3 regions of the Mesorhizobium sp. 113-3-9 genome follow, and region 3 is predicted to be linked to each of the others. Evidence: predicted binding sites of a transcription regulator. Region 3 holds the regulator's gene; each other region holds the start of a gene.
The links. The regulator PhoB, encoded in region 3, activates phosphate uptake and scavenging genes when phosphate is short. The targets are predictions, from matches to a motif close to TGTCATNNANCTGTCAT.
Positions count from the first base shown of each region.

Region 1 (5,656 bases), 3.8 Mb from region 3:
GCGCGGAATCATTGCCGAAGGCACGCACGCCAAGGCGGAAGACGCGGGCGTCGCTGATCAGTCCGCGACGCTCAAGCTGGTCGGCGATATCCTGGACGCCAGTGTTCGCCTTGACCAGGAAGGTGTCGCCATTGGCCGAAGGGCCGGGTTCGGTGAATTCCTGCTTGCCGAAATAGACCGCCACGCCAGCCGCCAGAACCAACAGCATCACCGAGGAGATGACGAAGTTCATGAACACCACGACCTGGCTGCGCGAAGCGCGCGAGCGTTTCGGCGGCGGGGTTCCGGCTTCCGGCCGCAAGGCCTCGCTGGCTGTCTTCGGCACGATCGGCCCCGTGTTCGCCGGCCGTTGCCCGAATTCTCCGTTGCCCACCGGATTTGTGTTCATTTTGCCCTACCGTTTGATCGCCCAACGAATCCCCTGCGGCAGAGTAGGGGCGAATATGGCAAAATTGACGGCACGCCGAAGCATCGTCCGGCGGCCGGACGATCAGCCATTGTATCGCTGGAACACAAGCGAAGCGTTTGTGCCGCCGAAGCCGAAGGAATTGGACAGCGCCACGTCGATCTGGCGGGAGCGAGGCTTGTTCGGCACCAGGTCGATCGCGGTTTCACGCTCCGGGTTGTCGAGGTTGATGGTCGCCGGCGCGATATTGTCCCGGATAGCGAGGATCGAAAAGATCGCCTCGGCGGCACCCGCCGCGCCCAGCAGATGGCCGATCGACGACTTGGTCGACGACATCGAAATCTTCGACGCGGCATTGCCGACAAGCCGCTCGACGGCGCCGAGCTCGATCGTGTCGGCCATGGTCGAGGTGCCATGCGCGTTGATGTAGTCGACGTCGGAAGGCGTAAGCTTGGCCCGGTTCAACGCCGCCGTCATGCAACGGAAAGCGCCGTCGCCGTCTTCAGCCGGTGCGGTGATATGATAGGCGTCGCCCGTGAGACCGTAACCAGTCACCTCAGCGTAGATTTTCGCCCCGCGCGCCTTGGCATGCTCGAGTTCTTCCAGCACCACGACACCGGCGCCCTCGCCCATGACGAAGCCGTCCCGGTCACGGTCATAGGGACGCGAGGCCGTCTGCGGCGTGTCATTGCGCTCGGTCGACAGCGCCCGACAGGCGGCGAAGCCCGCGATCGACAGCCGCGTCACCGGCGCTTCGGCGCCACCGGCGACCATCACGTCGGCATCACCCCACATGATCAGCCGGGCAGCATCGCCAATGGCGTGCGCGCCGGTCGAACAGGCAGTGACGACGGCATGGTTCGGGCCTTTCAGCCCGTGCCGGATCGAAACCTGGCCAGAGACAAGATTGATGATCTGGCCAGGAATGAAGAAGGGGCTGATGCGACGCGGACCGCGCTCCTTGAGGATTATCGCGTTCTCGGCGATGCCCTCGATGCCGCCAATGCCGGACCCGATGAGCACGCCGGTGGCGCACTGCTCCTCATGCGTCTTGGGCTCCCAGCCGGAATCCTTCAGCGCCTCGTCGGCGGCGGCAATCCCGTACAGGATGAAGTCGCCGATCTTGCGCAATTCCTTAGGCTCGAGCACGGCCTCTGGATTGAAGGTAGCATTGCTGCCGTCACCACGCGGAATGACGTGGGCGACCTTGCAGGCAAGATCCTCCACCTCGAACTCGGTGATGCGCTTGGCGGCGCTGCGGCCGGTCAGAAGTTCCTTCCAGCTGTGCTCAAAGCCCATGCCGAACGGCGACAACAACCCAAGGCCCGTGACGACGACACGCCTCATCGCAGGTCCTCCCCGGTGATGACTGCGGAAAGCGTCAGGCCGAAGCCTTGTCGATGTACTTTACGGCATCGCCGACGGTCAGGATGGTCTCGGCCGCGTCGTCGGGAATCTCGACGCCAAACTCTTCTTCGAACGCCATGACGAGTTCGACCGTATCGAGGCTGTCAGCGCCCAGATCATCGATGAAGCTCGCCTGCTCCGTCACTTTGTCGGCATCGACGCCAAGGTGCTCGATGACGATCTTCTTGACGCGCTCTGCGGTGTCACTCATTTGGGCATCCTCGTCTTTTGTTTGTCTGTCTTCGTTAGCGGGCAGAATGCCGCTAATCAAGCTGAAAGATGGTCCTGCCGGAAACGCAACGGCCACGGACCGGTTTTTGCCCGAACCGCCGGGTTGCGGGCCGCATTACACGAAAAATGGCCGAGGTCCAAGGTGAAATGGTCTCTTTTCACAACCCCGCCATGTCTGGTCAAATCATGGCCATGCCACCGTTGACATGGATGGTCTGCCCGGTGACGTAGGCGGCTTCGTTGGAGGCGAGGTAGGCGACGGCGGACGCCACTTCAACACTCGATCCCATGCGGCGCGTCGGGATCGCCGCCATGATCGCCTCTTTCTGCTTGTCGTTGAGCTTGTCGGTCATCGCCGATTCGATGAAGCCCGGGGCAACGCAGTTGACGGTGATGTTGCGGGTGGCGATCTCCTGCGCCAGCGACTTGGAGAAGCCGATCATGCCGGCCTTGGAGGCGCAGTAGTTGGTTTGGCCGGGATTGCCCGTGACACCAACCACCGAGGTGATGTTGATGATGCGGCCATGGCGGCGGCGCATCATCGGATGGGTGAGTTCGCGCGTCAGCCGGAAAACGGCGGTCAGATTGACTTCGATCACGCTATCCCAATCGGCGTCCGACATGCGCACGAACAGCCCGTCCTTGGTAATGCCGGCATTGTTGACCAGGATGTCGACGCCTTCGAGATCGGCCTCCGCCTTCTGGCCAAGCGCCTTGACCTCGTCGCGATTCGCCAGATTGGCCGGAAACAGCTTTACCCGATCGCCGAGTTCGGCGGCCAGTGTCTCGAGTTTCTCGATGCGGGTGCCGTGCAGGCCGACAATGGCGCCTTGCGCATGCAGCACGCGGGCGATCGCCTCGCCGATGCCTCCCGATGCGCCGGTGACGAGCGCCTTGCGGCCGGTCAGTTCGAACATTTTTGTCTCCTGATCTGAGAAAACACCCTTCACACGGAAGGGGTCAAATCGCCAGTGTATTATGCAAGTGCGGCCAGTGCCGCCTCAACATCGGCCGACGTGCCGACAGCCGATGTAGCGATATCGCGGTTGATGCGCCGTGCCAGGCCCGACAGCACCTTGCCGGCGCCGATCTCGTAAAGCGTCGCGACGCCGTTGGCGCCGAACCATTCCACCGTTTCGCGCCAACGCACGCGGCCGGTTATCTGCTCGACTAGGCGCCGGGCGATCTCATCCGGATCGCTGGTCGGGGTCACGGTGACGTTGGACACCACGGGGACCGCCGGCGCGTTCTTCGCCACCCCGGCGAGCGCGTCGCGCATGACGTTCGCCGCCGGCGCCATCAACGCGGAATGAAAGGGCGCCGAGACCTGCAGCATCAGCGCCCGCTTGGCGCCCTTTTCGGTGCACAGTTTCGCCGCCAGCTCGACCGCGGCCTTGGCGCCGGAGATGACCAGCTGGCCGCCGCCATTGTCGTTGGCGATCTGACAGACCTTGCCGGCCCCTTGCACGGCCTCGGCGCAAGCAGCTTCGACATCCGCCTGCTCCAGTCCGATGATCGCCGCCATGGCGCCCTCGCCGGCCGGCACCGCCGCCTGCATGGCGTTGCCGCGAATGCGCAGCAGGCGGGCGGCATCGGCGACGGAAACAAAGCCGGCGGCGGCAAGGGCCGAATATTCGCCCAGCGAATGGCCGGCGACATAGGCGACCTTGTCCTTCAGCGAGAAACCGCGCGCTTCCAGCGCCCTCACGGCAGCCAGCGAAACCGCCATCAGTGCCGGCTGTGCATTGGCGGTCAGCGTCAACGTCTCTTCCGGACCTTCCCAGATCAGCTTCGACAGGTTTTCGCCAAGCGCGTCGTCGACTTCCTGGAATATCCTGCGCGCCTCCGGAAAGGCATCGGCAAGATCCTTGCCCATTCCGACAGCCTGGCTGCCTTGTCCCGGAAAGGTGAATGCGACGGCCATGCTAGGGCTCCCGAAGACTGGTTGTGCTTGCCTGATAACACGAATTTTTCCTGCCTGTGGCGCAAGGCAGCCCGCCAAGTCAAGCCCGGCTGGACCCGTGTCCAAATCCGAACCATGCGCCGAGTGCCTGTTCCGAAAGGGCTTTTTGGCGATCACACCTGATGAAAACCGCTCACGAATCGTTTGCTGGCTCTTCTTATTTCCGCCACAGGCGCTAGCTTTGCGTGACAATTATATGACAATCGCGTGACTTGGGTTGTCGCTGGGTGGGAAGTTAAAGTGGCAAAGAGTTCGAAACGCGCCGGTAAAGCCGCGCCTCAGTTCCTAGAAGACGATCCGTCCACCGGCTATCTGCCGGGCCGGACATGGCCGGTCGTCCGTTACGGATTGATCAGCCTGGCGATCTCAACCATCCTGGTGTTCGCCATCGAATTGATCGTGCGCGGTGACTTTGCCGGCACCGTCTCCTTCTTCCTGCAGCCGCTCAAGCCGGGATGGACGACCATCGTCGTGTTCGCGCTGATCCTGATCGGCCTCGACGCTGTGTTCGGCCGCAGCCACCAGAGCCTGATGATCGTCGCGCCATTGACGCTCTCGCTGGCCTTTGTCGGCCACCAGAAATCGCACTATCTCGGCGATCCGCTCTACCCGACGGATTTCCTCTACGCCCGCCAGATCTTCGCCCTGTTGCCGCTCCTGGTGCGTGAACGGCCGATGACCGCGCTCGCCATGGTCGTCGGCATCGTCGCCGGCCTGTCGCTGCTCGTCTATGGCTGGCGGCTGTGGCGCCGCAAGGTTCCCGCGCTCAGCCACAAGGGTCGCCTTGCCCGGCTGACGCTGGCGGTGCCGCTGCTCGCCTTCTTCGTCTCGATCATGGACTACGCCACTTTCTCATGGACCAGGGATCGGCTGCAGATCATCCCGATCATGTGGGACCAGAAGGAAAACTACGCCTCCAACGGCTTTGCGCTGGCCTTCGCGCTCAACGTGCCGATGGCCCATGTCTCGGCACCCCCGGGCTATACGGAAAAGGCGATCGCGGCGATCGACCGGCCGCAGATAACGGCCTCGGTGCCCGATGAAAAGCCAGACATCATTATCGTCATGAGCGAATCCTTCTGGGATCCGACCAAGCTGCCCGGCGTCACCATCACACCGGATCCCATTCCCACCGTGCGGGCATTGCGTTCCGGTTCGATGTTCTCGCCTGAATTCGGCGGCATGACCGCAAACATCGAATTCGAGGCGCTGACCGGCTTTTCCAACGCTTTCCTGCCGGCCGGCAGCATCCCCTACCAGCAATATGTGCGCACGCCGACACCATCGATGGCGACCTTCCTGAAGAGCGAGGGCTACCGGGCGCGCGCCATCCATCCGGGCACCAACTGGTTCTGGAACCGAGGCGCGGTGTACGCCGATTTCGGTTTCAACGATTTCAAGTCGGAAGAGACGCTGCCGCCCATGGAAAAGCGCGGACCGCTGGCATCGGACGCGGCGATGACGGATGAGATCATCCGGGAAGCCGACGCCAGTGACGATCCGGTGTTCTTCTTCGCGGTCAGCCTGCAGAACCATGGCCCGTATGAACCGAACCGCTACTACAACCCGACCCACGCCGTGCAGGCGCCGATCAGCCAGTGGGCGCGCGATTCGCTGCTGAGCTACGCGGAGGGTTCAGCCGACGCGGA
Region 1 covers NZ_AP023246.1:5,474,445-5,480,100, forward strand. The annotation lists gene mltG (endolytic transglycosylase MltG) at 1-388, opposite strand, end outside; gene fabF (beta-ketoacyl-ACP synthase II) at 491-1,753, opposite strand; gene MesoLj_RS26900 (acyl carrier protein) at 1,788-2,024, opposite strand; gene fabG (3-oxoacyl-[acyl-carrier-protein] reductase) at 2,224-2,961, opposite strand; gene fabD (ACP S-malonyltransferase) at 3,021-3,968, opposite strand; gene MesoLj_RS26915 (LTA synthase family protein) at 4,248-5,656, shown strand, end outside.
Region 1: a site for PhoB is predicted at 4,193-4,209, ahead of MesoLj_RS26915 (LTA synthase family protein). Genes of this name have one in related genera too.

Region 2 (5,656 bases), 1.9 Mb from region 3:
CGGCCAAGCGGCTGGCGGCGGACGGCTTCAAGGTCGCCATCCTGTCCTCCTCGGGCAAGGGTGAGGCCCTGGCCAAGGAATTGGGCGGGCTCGGCGTCACCGGCTCCAACCAGTCGAATGAGGATCTGCAGCGCCTCGTCGACCTGACGCTGGAGCGTTTTGGCCGCATCGACGTGCTGGTCAACAGCGGCGGTCACGGCCCGCGCGCACCGATCCTGGAGATCACGGACGAGCAATGGCACACCGGCATGGATGTCTATCTGCTCAACGTGATCAGGCCGGTGCGCATCGTGGCGCCGCAAATGGTCAAGCAGAAGGGCGGCGCCATCATCAACATCTCGACCGCCTGGGTCGCCGAGCCGAATGCGATGTTCCCGACCTCGGCCGTGTTCCGGGCCGGTCTTGCCGCCTACACCAAGATCTTCGCCAACACCTACGCCGCCGACAATGTGCGCATGAACAATGTGCTGCCCGGCTGGATCGACAGCCTGCCGGCCACCGAGGAGCGCCGCGACAACGTGCCGATGCAGCGCTACGGCACATCGGAGGAGATCGCCGCGACCATCGCCTTCCTGGCATCGGAGGGTGCGGGCTATATCACCGGCCAGAACATTCGTGTCGATGGGGGTGTCATCCGGGCGCTGTGAGGCGCCGGCCTGGGGCCAGGCGCCGCCAGTCTCGCGGCCCGTGCGCAGTACTTTCAATCATTTCTTGAAACCGACAGCGACAGTTTCATGGTTTGATGGTGCCGGCCAAGAGGGGAGGCATCATTGACCGACTTCATCGGACTGCCGAAAGCCGAAGTGCACATCCATATCGAGGGCTGCTTCGAGGCCGACGATGTGGTCAGGAACTGCGAGGAAGCCGGCATTGCGCTGCGCGCGCCGCGCGACAGGCTGTTCGAAGCCCATGACCTCAAGAGTTTTCTCGAGATGCTCGACTGGTTGTGCGGGACTTTTCGCACGCGCGAGCAGCTCGCGACCACGGCCTACAAGTTCGCGCAGCGCATGGGCCGAAGCGGCGTGCGCTACGCCGACGTCATCGTCAACCCGACGCACTGGCCGCATTGGCACAAAGACATTCGGGGGATGATCGACGCGTTCGATGCGGGTTTCGCGGCCGCCGAACAGGATGGGCACCCGCCGGTCGGGCTTTGCGTCAGCCTGCTTCGCACCCAGTCGGCGGCGGAAGCGATCGAGCTGGTGGAGCTGCTGATCGACATCAGGCACGGCCGTGTCGTTGCCTTGTCGATCGACGGCAACGAAGCGGCTGCCGGCCGCACCGGCCCACGCTTCGCCGAGGCGTTTCGCCGTGCCGGCGCGGCGGGTTTGCGGCGCACGGTTCACGCCGGCGAGTCGAGCGGGCCGGAAGGCGTTCGCGACGCAATCGAGCTGCTCGGTGCCGACCGCATCGACCACGGCGTGCGGGCGATCGAGGATCCGGACCTTGTCGACTTGCTGGCGCAAAGACAGATTCCGCTCGGCATCTGTCCGGTCTCCAACCTGGCGCTCGGCGTCTATCCCTCGTTGGCGCAACATCCGCTCGACGCCCTGCGCAAGGCCGGTGTCCCGGTCTCCATCAACACCGACGATCCGGCACTGCTCGACACCACGCTTGAAGCATCCTACGCCGCTTGCGCCGAGGCCTTCGCCTGGGACGACGAAACCATCCGCCAGCTCGCCGCGACATCGGTGCAGGCGAGCTACGCCGACCCCGCGCTGAAGGCACGGATCCTGGCCGATCTGGCGGCCTGGCGAAGCTAGCAAGGTTCAGTTCGCAGGCACCGTCCCGGCCTGCTGATCCGCGTCCGTCAGCGTCTGCAGGAACGCGACAATGTCGTCGATCTCGGCGTCGGTCAGCGCCGGCTTGTCGCCGGGCTTTTTGCCGTTGAAGGGCGGATCCTGATTCAAGTTCGGCCAGTAAGCCTTTGGCAGATCATCATATTGCCGGACCGTACCATCGGCATTTCTGGGGTACCAATGGCCGGGATCGGTATCACGGCTGGCGTAGAAGGCGACAGCGTCGCGCAGCGTGTGGAAGGTGCCGTTGTGGAAGAAGCTCTTGCGCAGCGCGACGTTGCGCAGGGTCGGTGTCTTGAACAGGCCGCAAAACTCGGCCCGGCCCTTGAAGTCGGTGCGCAGCGGGCCGCAGAGGCCGAGATCGACATAGGCGGGATCGGCATTGGCGGGAATTGCCGCGTTGCGCGGCACGGCGATGGCGATCAGGCCAAAATCGGTGAATTGCGGCGGCTCGCCGTCATTGGCCGGTTCGCTGAGATGGCAGCTGGCGCAATTGCCCTTGGCCTCGTCCTCGAACAGCGCGCGGCCGCGCAATTCCCGCGCCGTCAGCTCGGCCTTGCCGGCAAGGAAGGCGTCGTAGCGGCTGGAATAGGGATAGAAATCAGGCGCACTCTGCTCGAATGTGCCGAGCGCCTCGGCGGCGGCGTCGAAGGCATCGCCCGGGTGGTCGAACACGTCGTCGCCGAAGGCGGCCTTGAACTCACCGGCATAGGCTGATTTGCGCAAGGCCGATGTGACGGCGGCCCCGTCCTTGTTGGCCATCTCGAAGGGCGAGAGCAGGGGGATTTTCGCCTGGTCCTTGCCATGGTCGGCCCGGCCGTCCCAGGTCAGGCCGCCGGTCGGGCCATTGTCGACGCTCTCATCGCCCTCGTCCTCGGAATCGTAGAAATGCTCGGTGAAGGCGGGCGCGGCCTGGAGATAGCGCAGCGACGGCACGGCGCGTACGCCTGGTTGGTCGAGATTCGGACCGCCCATCTCGACCGGCGTGGCCGAGGCCGGGCCGAAGGCATGGTGCGGGTCATGGCAGGACGAACAGGCCTGCTTGCCCGAGGCGGACAGCGCCGGATCGAAGAACATTTTTCGGCCAAGCGCGGTCAGCGCCTGCGCCCGCGCGAAGGCATCGGCACGCGATAGCGGGCCGGGGTGGACGCTGCCGGATCCGGCATGGACAAGGGTTTGCGGCCAGGCGAGGGCGAGGCCGAACAACGAGGCGGCAGCGGCCGCGATCATCAGGCGTTTGCCTCGTCCCGTCGTCATCGCTTCCCAGTCCATTTCGCTCCGCAGTTAGGGTCGCACTGCAACGGATTGATGACTGCTCCCGTTCTTCACGAAACCGTGTTCGCGGGCGAGGCAAGTGTCACAAAGGTGACAAGGCATCGACGTAGCTCTTTGCGTGCGCGGCCACCGGCCATGCACGACGCCTCTAGCCATCCCCCTTAGCCATGAGGACTCCTTGATGCGGCCCTTCAGTTCGCTTTTCCTGGCCTCCACCGCCCTGGCATCGTTCGCCAGCGCTGCCAACGCCGCCCCTCCCGGCTACGACAAGATCGATACTGTCGTCGTCATCTATGCCGAGAACCGCAGCTTCGATAATCTCTATGGCGGCTTCCCCGGCGCCAACGGGCTGGCCAATGTCTCGGCCGACCAGGCGCGCCAGCTCGACCGCGACGGCAAGCCGCTTGCCGAATTGCCGCCGGCCTGGGGCGGGCTGACCGCCAAGGGCGTGACGCCTGTGGTGACCGAGGCGCAGTCGGCGCATCTGAGCAACGCCAGCTTCGCCATCGACGACGCAAGCGGCTTCAACGAGAAGACCTCCGTCGTCACCCGCGACCTCTGGCACCGCTTCTACCAGGAGCAGATGCAGATCGATGGCGGCCGGAACGACAAGTTCGCCGCCTGGGCCGATTCAGGCGGTCTGGTCATGGGCCATTATGACGGCTCCGGCCTGCCGATGTGGGCGGTGGCGAAGAAATACGTGCTGGCCGACAATTTCTTCCAGGGCGCCTTTGGCGGCTCCTTCCTCAACCATTTCCAGCTCGCCTGCGCCTGCGCCCCGGTCTATCCAAACGCCGATACCAGCCCGGTGAAGGGCCAGATCGCCGTCGTCGAGGCCGATGGCAAGACGCTGAAGGTGGCCGACAACTCGCCACCCTCCGCCCTTGGCGGCGTGCCGAAATTCGTCAATGACGGCGCCATCACGCCCGACTTCTATGCCGTCAACACCATGCAGCCGCCTTACCAGCCGAGCGCCAACAAGCCCGTCGAAGGCGGCGACAAGGCGCTGGCCGACCCGGCGCAGCCGACGACGCTGCCGCCGCAGCACGACATCACCATCGGCGACCTGCTGTCGCTGAAGGGGATCGACTGGGCCTGGTATGCCGGCGCCTGGCAGGCAACGCTCGACGGCAAGAACGCGACGCCGGTGCCGAACTTCCAGTACCACCACCAGCCGTTCAACTATTTCGCCGCCTATGCGCCGGGCACCGCCGCGCGCACCGCGCATCTCAGGGATGGCGGTCTCGACGGTTCCGAATTCATCAAGGCGATCGATGACGGCAAGCTGCCTTCTGTCAGCTTCTACAAGCCGCAAGGCAATCTCAACGAACACAGCGGCTATGCCGATGTGACATCGGGCGACCAGCATCTGGCCGACCTCGTCGCGCATCTGGAGAAGAGCCCACAATGGAGCCACATGCTGGTCGTCGTGACCTATGACGAGAATGGCGGCTTCTGGGATCATGTCGCGCCGCCCAAGGCCGACCGCTGGGGCCCGGGCAACCGCGTCCCGGCCTTCATCATCTCGCCCTACGCGAAGATGGGCACGGTCGACCACACGCAATACGACACGACGTCGATCCTGCGCTTCATCACCGCGCGCTACGACCTGCCGGTGCTTTCAGGCATCGTCGCCCGCGACAAGGCGCTGCGCAACAACGACCAGCCGCCGATGGGCGATTTGAGCGCCGCGCTTGATCTGAGCCGGTAGGTTGGTTGGCGCCCTTCCTCTCCCTCCGGAGGGCAGGGCAATCGCATATGGAAACTTCCCGAAGGTTTGCCCGGCACGTACCCCCACCCCTAACCCCTCCCCACAAGGGGGAGGGGAAGTGGGTCGGCGCCGATCTCTACGAAGTGTCCAGGTCCGAAGCCAGAAAAGCGGCAGCGTTCCCTCCCCCTTGTGGGGAGGGTTAGGGTGGGGGTCCTCTTCGTAAAAACTCATATGCGATTGCCCTGCTCCGGAGGGGAGAGGAAAGGCGCCATTTGCCACCGTGGTGACCGCGCCATGGCGTCGGGGGCTTGAGGACCGGACCTGATGGAGCCGCGATGATGACAGTCAGGGACCGCTCACCAAGGCTAGCACAAGCTTCTGCAGATTGCCGCCCTGGCCGAACTCGACGCGGTCGAAATCGCGGCTGCCCTGTATCCTCGCCTTCGAGATCGCGTCGAGCCGGCGGACCACCTCGGCCCTGGTCTTGCTGCATTTGGGATCATCAGTGATAGTCAGGCCGTCTGTCGCGGCTTCGATGTCATGGACCATCTGTATCATGCTGGCGCCATGCACCTTCTCATGGGCGCTGACGCCGGCGATGAACACTTCCCAGTTCTTCTGGACGGCCGGCGGCAGCGGCGCGGAAGGGCTTGGCAAGGTGTAGGTGATGACCAGTTTCGGCTTCCCCGCCGTCAGCACGCAGTCCTTGCCCCTGGGCTTGTAGTCCCTGACCCCCCAGGTCAGCTTGAAGTTGGTGTAGGCGATGGCGCGGGTAGTGCCGACATTCGGCCCGTTCTCGCCGATCGACCGGTAGAGCTCGATCCCGGACTGGCCCGAAATGGCGTAGGTCTCGACCTTCTCGACCGGCTTC
Region 2 covers NZ_AP023246.1:3,501,438-3,507,093, forward strand. The annotation lists gene MesoLj_RS17015 (SDR family oxidoreductase) at 1-647, shown strand, start outside; gene add (adenosine deaminase) at 771-1,763, shown strand; gene MesoLj_RS17025 (cytochrome-c peroxidase) at 1,770-3,056, opposite strand; gene MesoLj_RS17030 (acid phosphatase) at 3,256-4,785, shown strand; gene MesoLj_RS17035 (DUF922 domain-containing Zn-dependent protease) at 5,131-5,656, opposite strand, start outside.
Region 2: a site for PhoB is predicted at 3,097-3,113, ahead of MesoLj_RS17030 (acid phosphatase). Genes of this name have one in related genera too.

Region 3 (5,656 bases):
ACCGCTCTGCGCCGCGGCGTCATTGTCGAACTGTGCTGCGCCGTTTTAGTTGCAGGCCGCGACGCTGCCGGCGGCGACGCCCGCGCAGACTTCGTCCTTCTTGATCCAGCCGGCATCGATGACGAGATTGAGATTGTCCTTGGTGATGGCGACAGGGGTCAGGAACAGCGACTTGACGGTGTTGCCGCCAGGCGTCGTGAAGTCCTTCACGCCGGCGATGTCGGTCATCTTCTTGCCGTCAGCCAGCTGCGAGGCGATCTCGGCGGCATTCTTGCCGAGCTCGCGCGCATCCTTCCACACCGACACGGTCTGGGTGCCGAGCGCGATGCGGTTCAGCGCGGCATGATCGCCGTCCTGGCCCGACACCGGCACGGTACCGGCAAGGCCTTGCGCCGTCAGCGCCGCGACGACACCGCCTGCGGTGCCGTCATTGGCGGCGACCACGGCATCGACCTTGTTGTCGTTGGCGGTCAGGAACTGTTCCATGTTCTTCTGGGCGTTGGCGGGGAGCCAGCCGTCCGTATAGGCCTCGCCGACATTCTTGATCTTGCCGCTGTCGATGGCCGCCTTGAGCACTTCCATCGAGCCCGAGAACAGGAAATCGGCGTTCGGATCGGCACCCGAGCCCTTGATGAAGACATAGTTGCCTTCCGGCTTGACCTTGAACACTGCGCCGGCCTGCAAGCGGCCGACTTCCTTGTTGTCGAAGGTCAGGTAGAAGACGTCCTTGTTCTCGATCAGGCGGTCATAGCCGACGACCGGAATGCCTTCGTCCAGTGCCTTCTGCACCGCCGGGCCGATCGCCGAGGCATCCTGCGCCAGGATGATCAGCGAGTTGGCGCCCTGCGAGATCAGGCTCTCGACATCGGTAAGCTGCTTGCCGGGATTGGACTGCGCATCGGCGGAAATGTACTTGTCGCCGGCGGCCTCGATCGCCTTCTTCATGGCGGCCTCGTCGGTCTTCCAGCGCTCTTCCTGGAAGTTCGACCACGAAACACCGATGACCTTGTCCTTCGCCTGCGCGACCGACGCAAGCGTCAGCGACATGGCGACACCCGCCAGGATGGCGGCCGTGAATCTCTTCATGATATCCTCCCTGCGCCGCGTATGGCGCGACCAAACTGACCCGAAGGCCGGCACAGAGGCTCTATTTTTTCGAGCCTCAAAAAAAATACTGATCCATCGTCGGAACGCTGTCAACATCGATTCTGATGGATCTTGAGGTGTGGTGGACTTTTTTTCGAGCCTCGCAATAAATAAATGACAGCACCAGCCGCTTCTGCCAGTATTTGCCCCAGTCGCCGGCAGTGTTCGAGGGGCAGTAAGAACCGCGGCGACGGGGAGGATGTGGGAAAGTATGTCGGTCGGAATCCGCCACGACGATCTGCGCCGGCGCAACCGCGCCATGGTGATTGCGGCCGTGCGCCGGGCCGGCCAACCGTCGCGCACCGAGATCGCCGCGACCACCGGCCTCAGCCATTCGACCATATCGGCGATCTCTTCGGACCTGATCGGCGAAGGCATCCTGGTCGAGGGCAAGCCGAGCGAGGCCGGTGCGCTCAAACGCGGCAGGCCACAGGTCGGCCTCGGCCTCAACCCGGAGGCCGCGGCCATCATGACTGTGGTGCTGTCGCTGAATTTCCTGTCCGTCGCCGTCATCGACTATGCCGGCCAGGTGATATCGGAGGAACAGCGCCGGCTGGACACGCTGACCATGTCGCGCGAGGCGCTGATCGGTGAATGCGTCGCCATTGTACGGCGCCGCCTCGAGGATCCCGATATCGACGTGCGCAGCGTCGCCCGCATCGCACTGGCGATCCAGGGGATCACCGACACCGAGGCCAGGGCCATGCTGTGGTCGCCGATCACGCCGCAGACCGACATCGCCTTCGCCGACATACTGGAAGCCGAGTTCGGCATCCCGGCCACCATGGAGAACGACTGCAACATGATGGCGGTGGCGCTGCGCTGGCGCGACCCCGAACGCTACCGCGACGACTTCATCGCCATCCTTTTGTCGCACGGCATCGGCATGGGCCTGGTGCTGAAGGGCGAGCTGTTCACCGGCACCCATTCGTCGGGCGGCGAGTTCGGCCACATGATCCATCGGCCAGGCGGCGCGCTCTGCCGCTGCGGGCGGCGCGGCTGCGTCGAGGCCTATGCCGGCAACTACGCCATCTGGCGCAATGCCAGGCAGCTTGGCGAGGACACCGAACCGGTCGCCGACGTCAGCGACGCGCAGATGCGGGCATTGGCGACGACGGCACGGGAACGGGCCGGGCCCGAGCGCGAAGCCTATCGCAAGGCCGGCGAAGCACTGGGTTATGGCCTCGGCAGCCTGTTCGCGCTGATCGATCCCGCCCCCGTGGCCATGGTCGGCGTCAGCGCCGCCGCCTTCGACCTGATCGAGCCGGCATTGCGCGAGGCGATCGCCCAGACCGCCGGCGGCCAGCACTCGAAATCGATTTCGTTCGACACCGAACCGAACGAGTTGCCCCTGATCCGCGAGGGCTGCGCCATGCGCGCACTGACCTTCGTCGATCAGGAGATCTTCGCGCCGGGCGTGCAGGCAAGAGGCAGTGCCGGGAAGAGCGTTGCCTGAGCTGGCATTCGTCGTTGATGCCGTAGACCCTCGCTTACTTGGAGATTGGCCGTCGTCATCCGTGGGCGGAGCAGGAGCGAAGCTCCGTCGCGGAGACCCTGGGATCCATTCCGTGACCTATGCCACGCAGTGCAGCGGAGCAGGATTTGCGCCGTGGCAACGCTTTGAGGTCGCGGCATGGATCCTTGGGCTGCAGAGCAGCTCCAGGGGTCCGCGCCGCGTCGCTGCGCTCCTTTGCTCGCCCAAGGATACGAAGCCATGAGCGTCTCAGCCAATTGTCAATGCGTGTGACCCGGGAGTGGACACATTCAACCGATCAACGCTTCCGCCTCAAGGCTCTAATCTTCCCTGATCGCGTAGCCTGCCCCACGGATGGTGCGGATGACGTCGGGCATGCGGCCATTGTTGACCGCCTTGCGCAGGCGGCCGACATGCACGTCCACGGTGCGCTCGTCGATATAGATCGTCTCACCCCAGACATTGTCGAGCAGTTGGCTGCGCGAGAAGACGCGGCCGGGATGGCGCATCATGAATTCCAGAAGGCGGAATTCGGTCGGCCCGAGCCGGATCTCGCTCTTCTTGCGGTAGACCCGGTGCGATTCACGGTCGAGCACGATGTCGCCGACCTTGAGCACGCTGGACAGCACTTCCGGCTTGGCGCGGCGCAGCAGCGCCTTGACGCGGGCCATGAATTCCGGCGTCGAGAACGGCTTGACCAGATAGTCGTCGGCACCGGTCGAAAGGCCGCGCACGCGGTCGCTTTCTTCACCCCGCGCGGTAAGCATGATGATCGGCAGCCGTTCGGTCTCGGGCCGCATTCTTAGCCGGCGACAGAGTTCGATGCCGGACACCGCCGGTACCATCCAGTCGAGCACCAGGAGATCGGGCACGTTCTCCTGCAGCCGGATTTCGGCTTCATCGCCGCGGGTTACCACCTCGACCTGATAACCTTCCGATTCCAGATTGTAGCGGAGGAGCACGCCGAGCGGCTCCTCGTCCTCCACCACCATGATGCGTGGTGCGATCATTGACTGGTCACCTCTAAAGCAATCCCAGGAAAAAATATGTAGCGGTTTTCCATCCTGAATTGCGTGAAACAAAGAGATAGAGCGGTTCGGCGTTTCCGCGAAACGCTGAACCGCTCCAACGCTCAAGCCGCCGGCGCCGACATCGCCGTCTCGTCCTGTTTGGGGCGGTTGGCGGGCAGTTGCGTGCCGGTCAGGACATAGTACGCGTTCTCGGCGATGTTGGTCACATGGTCGCCGATGCGTTCGAGATTCTTGGCGCAGAACAACAGATGCGTGCAAGCGGTGATGTTGCGCGGATCCTCCATCATGTAGGTCAGCAGTTCGCGGAACACCGAGGTGTACTTGACGTCGATGCGTTCGTCGTCGGCGCGCAGCTTCGCAAGCGCGGCGGCGTCGCGCGCCGCATACTCCTCGATCACGCCCTGCACCTGGATCAGCACCAGCTGCGCCATGGCGTCGATGGAATGCGACAGGTCGCGCGGCGTTGCGTTGAGACCGACGGTGCCGACGCGCTTGGCGATGTTCTTGGCAAGGTCGCCAATGCGTTCGAGGTCGCCGGCCATGCGGATCGACCCGACGACATGGCGCAGATCGTCGGCCATCGGCTGGCGCTTGGCGATCAGCGTGATGGCGCGATCGTCGAGTTCGCGCTGGCGCGCATCCATGATGGCGTCGTCGGAGACTACGCGCTGTGCCAGCGCGTTGTCGGAATTCAGCAGCGCCTTGGTGGCGCCGCCGACCATCGAACCGGCGAGATCGCCCATGTCGCTGATCAGCCTGCTGATCTGTCCGAGATCCTCGTCGAAGGCTGCGACTGTATGTTCGGCCATGATCCTGGTCCTCGTATGCGTGCGATCAGCCGAAGCGGCCGGTGATGTAGTCTTGCGTGCGCTTCTCGCGAGGCGACGTGAAGATCTTCTCGGTGCGGTCGAATTCGACCAGTTCGCCAAGATACATGAAGGCGGTCTGCTTCGAGACGCGCGCCGCCTGCTGCATGTTGTGGGTGACGATGACGATCGTGTAGTCGGCCTGCAGCTCGTCGATCAGTTCCTCGATCTTGGCGGTCGACAGCGGATCAAGCGCGGAGGCCGGCTCGTCGAGCAGGATGACCTCCGGCTTCACCGCCACCGTGCGGGCGATGCACAGCCGCTGCTGCTGGCCGCCCGACAGGCTGAGGCCGCTGGCATTGAGCTTGTCCTTGACCTCGGTCCACAAAGCGGCGCGCTTCAGCGCCTGCTCGACACGACCGTCCATCTCGGCCTTGCTGATCTTCTCATAGAGCCTGACGCCGAAGGCGATGTTCTCGTAGATCGACATCGGGAACGGCGTCGGCTTCTGGAACACCATGCCGATTTTGGTGCGCAAAAGGTTGAGGTCCTGCGAGCGGTCGAGAACGTTCTGGCCGTCGAGCAGCACCTGGCCCTCCGCGGTCTGCTTGGGGTAGAGCTCGTAGATGCGGTTGAAGACGCGCAGCAGCGTCGACTTTCCGCAACCGGAAGGGCCGATGAAGGCGGTGACGCTGCGCTCGGGCAGCGACAGCGTGATATCCTTCAGCGCCTTCGATTGGCCGTAGTAGAAGTTGAGGTTCTTGACCTCGATCTTGGCCTTGGCCGCCGCCTCGGCGGCGATCGTCATGTCTGGAGACAACATCTGGCTCATTTGTCCTCTCTGCGTCCGGTCAGGCTGCGCGCAAAGATGCTGAGCGCGAGAACCGTCAATGTGATTATGAGTGCGCCGGTCCAGGCCAGCTGCTGCCATTCCTCGTAGGGACTGAGAGCGAACTGGAAGATGGTGACTGGCAGGCTGGCCATCGGCGCGTTGAGATTGCTGGACCAGAACTGGTTGTTCAGCGCCGTGAAAAGAAGGGGTGCGGTCTCGCCGGAGATGCGGGCGATGGCCAGCAATATGCCGGTGACGATGCCGGAAAGCGCCGCGCGATAGGCAACCGAACGGATGACCACCCAGCGCGGCGCGCCGATCGCGGTGCCGGCTTCGCGCAACGCGTTCGGCACCAGATTGAGCATGT
Region 3 covers NZ_AP023246.1:1,641,428-1,647,083, reverse strand. The annotation lists gene xylF (D-xylose ABC transporter substrate-binding protein) at 46-1,086, opposite strand; gene MesoLj_RS07980 (ROK family transcriptional regulator) at 1,358-2,602, shown strand; gene phoB (phosphate regulon transcriptional regulator PhoB) at 2,941-3,630, opposite strand; gene phoU (phosphate signaling complex protein PhoU) at 3,753-4,460, opposite strand; gene pstB (phosphate ABC transporter ATP-binding protein PstB) at 4,486-5,289, opposite strand; gene pstA (phosphate ABC transporter permease PstA) at 5,286-5,656, opposite strand, start outside.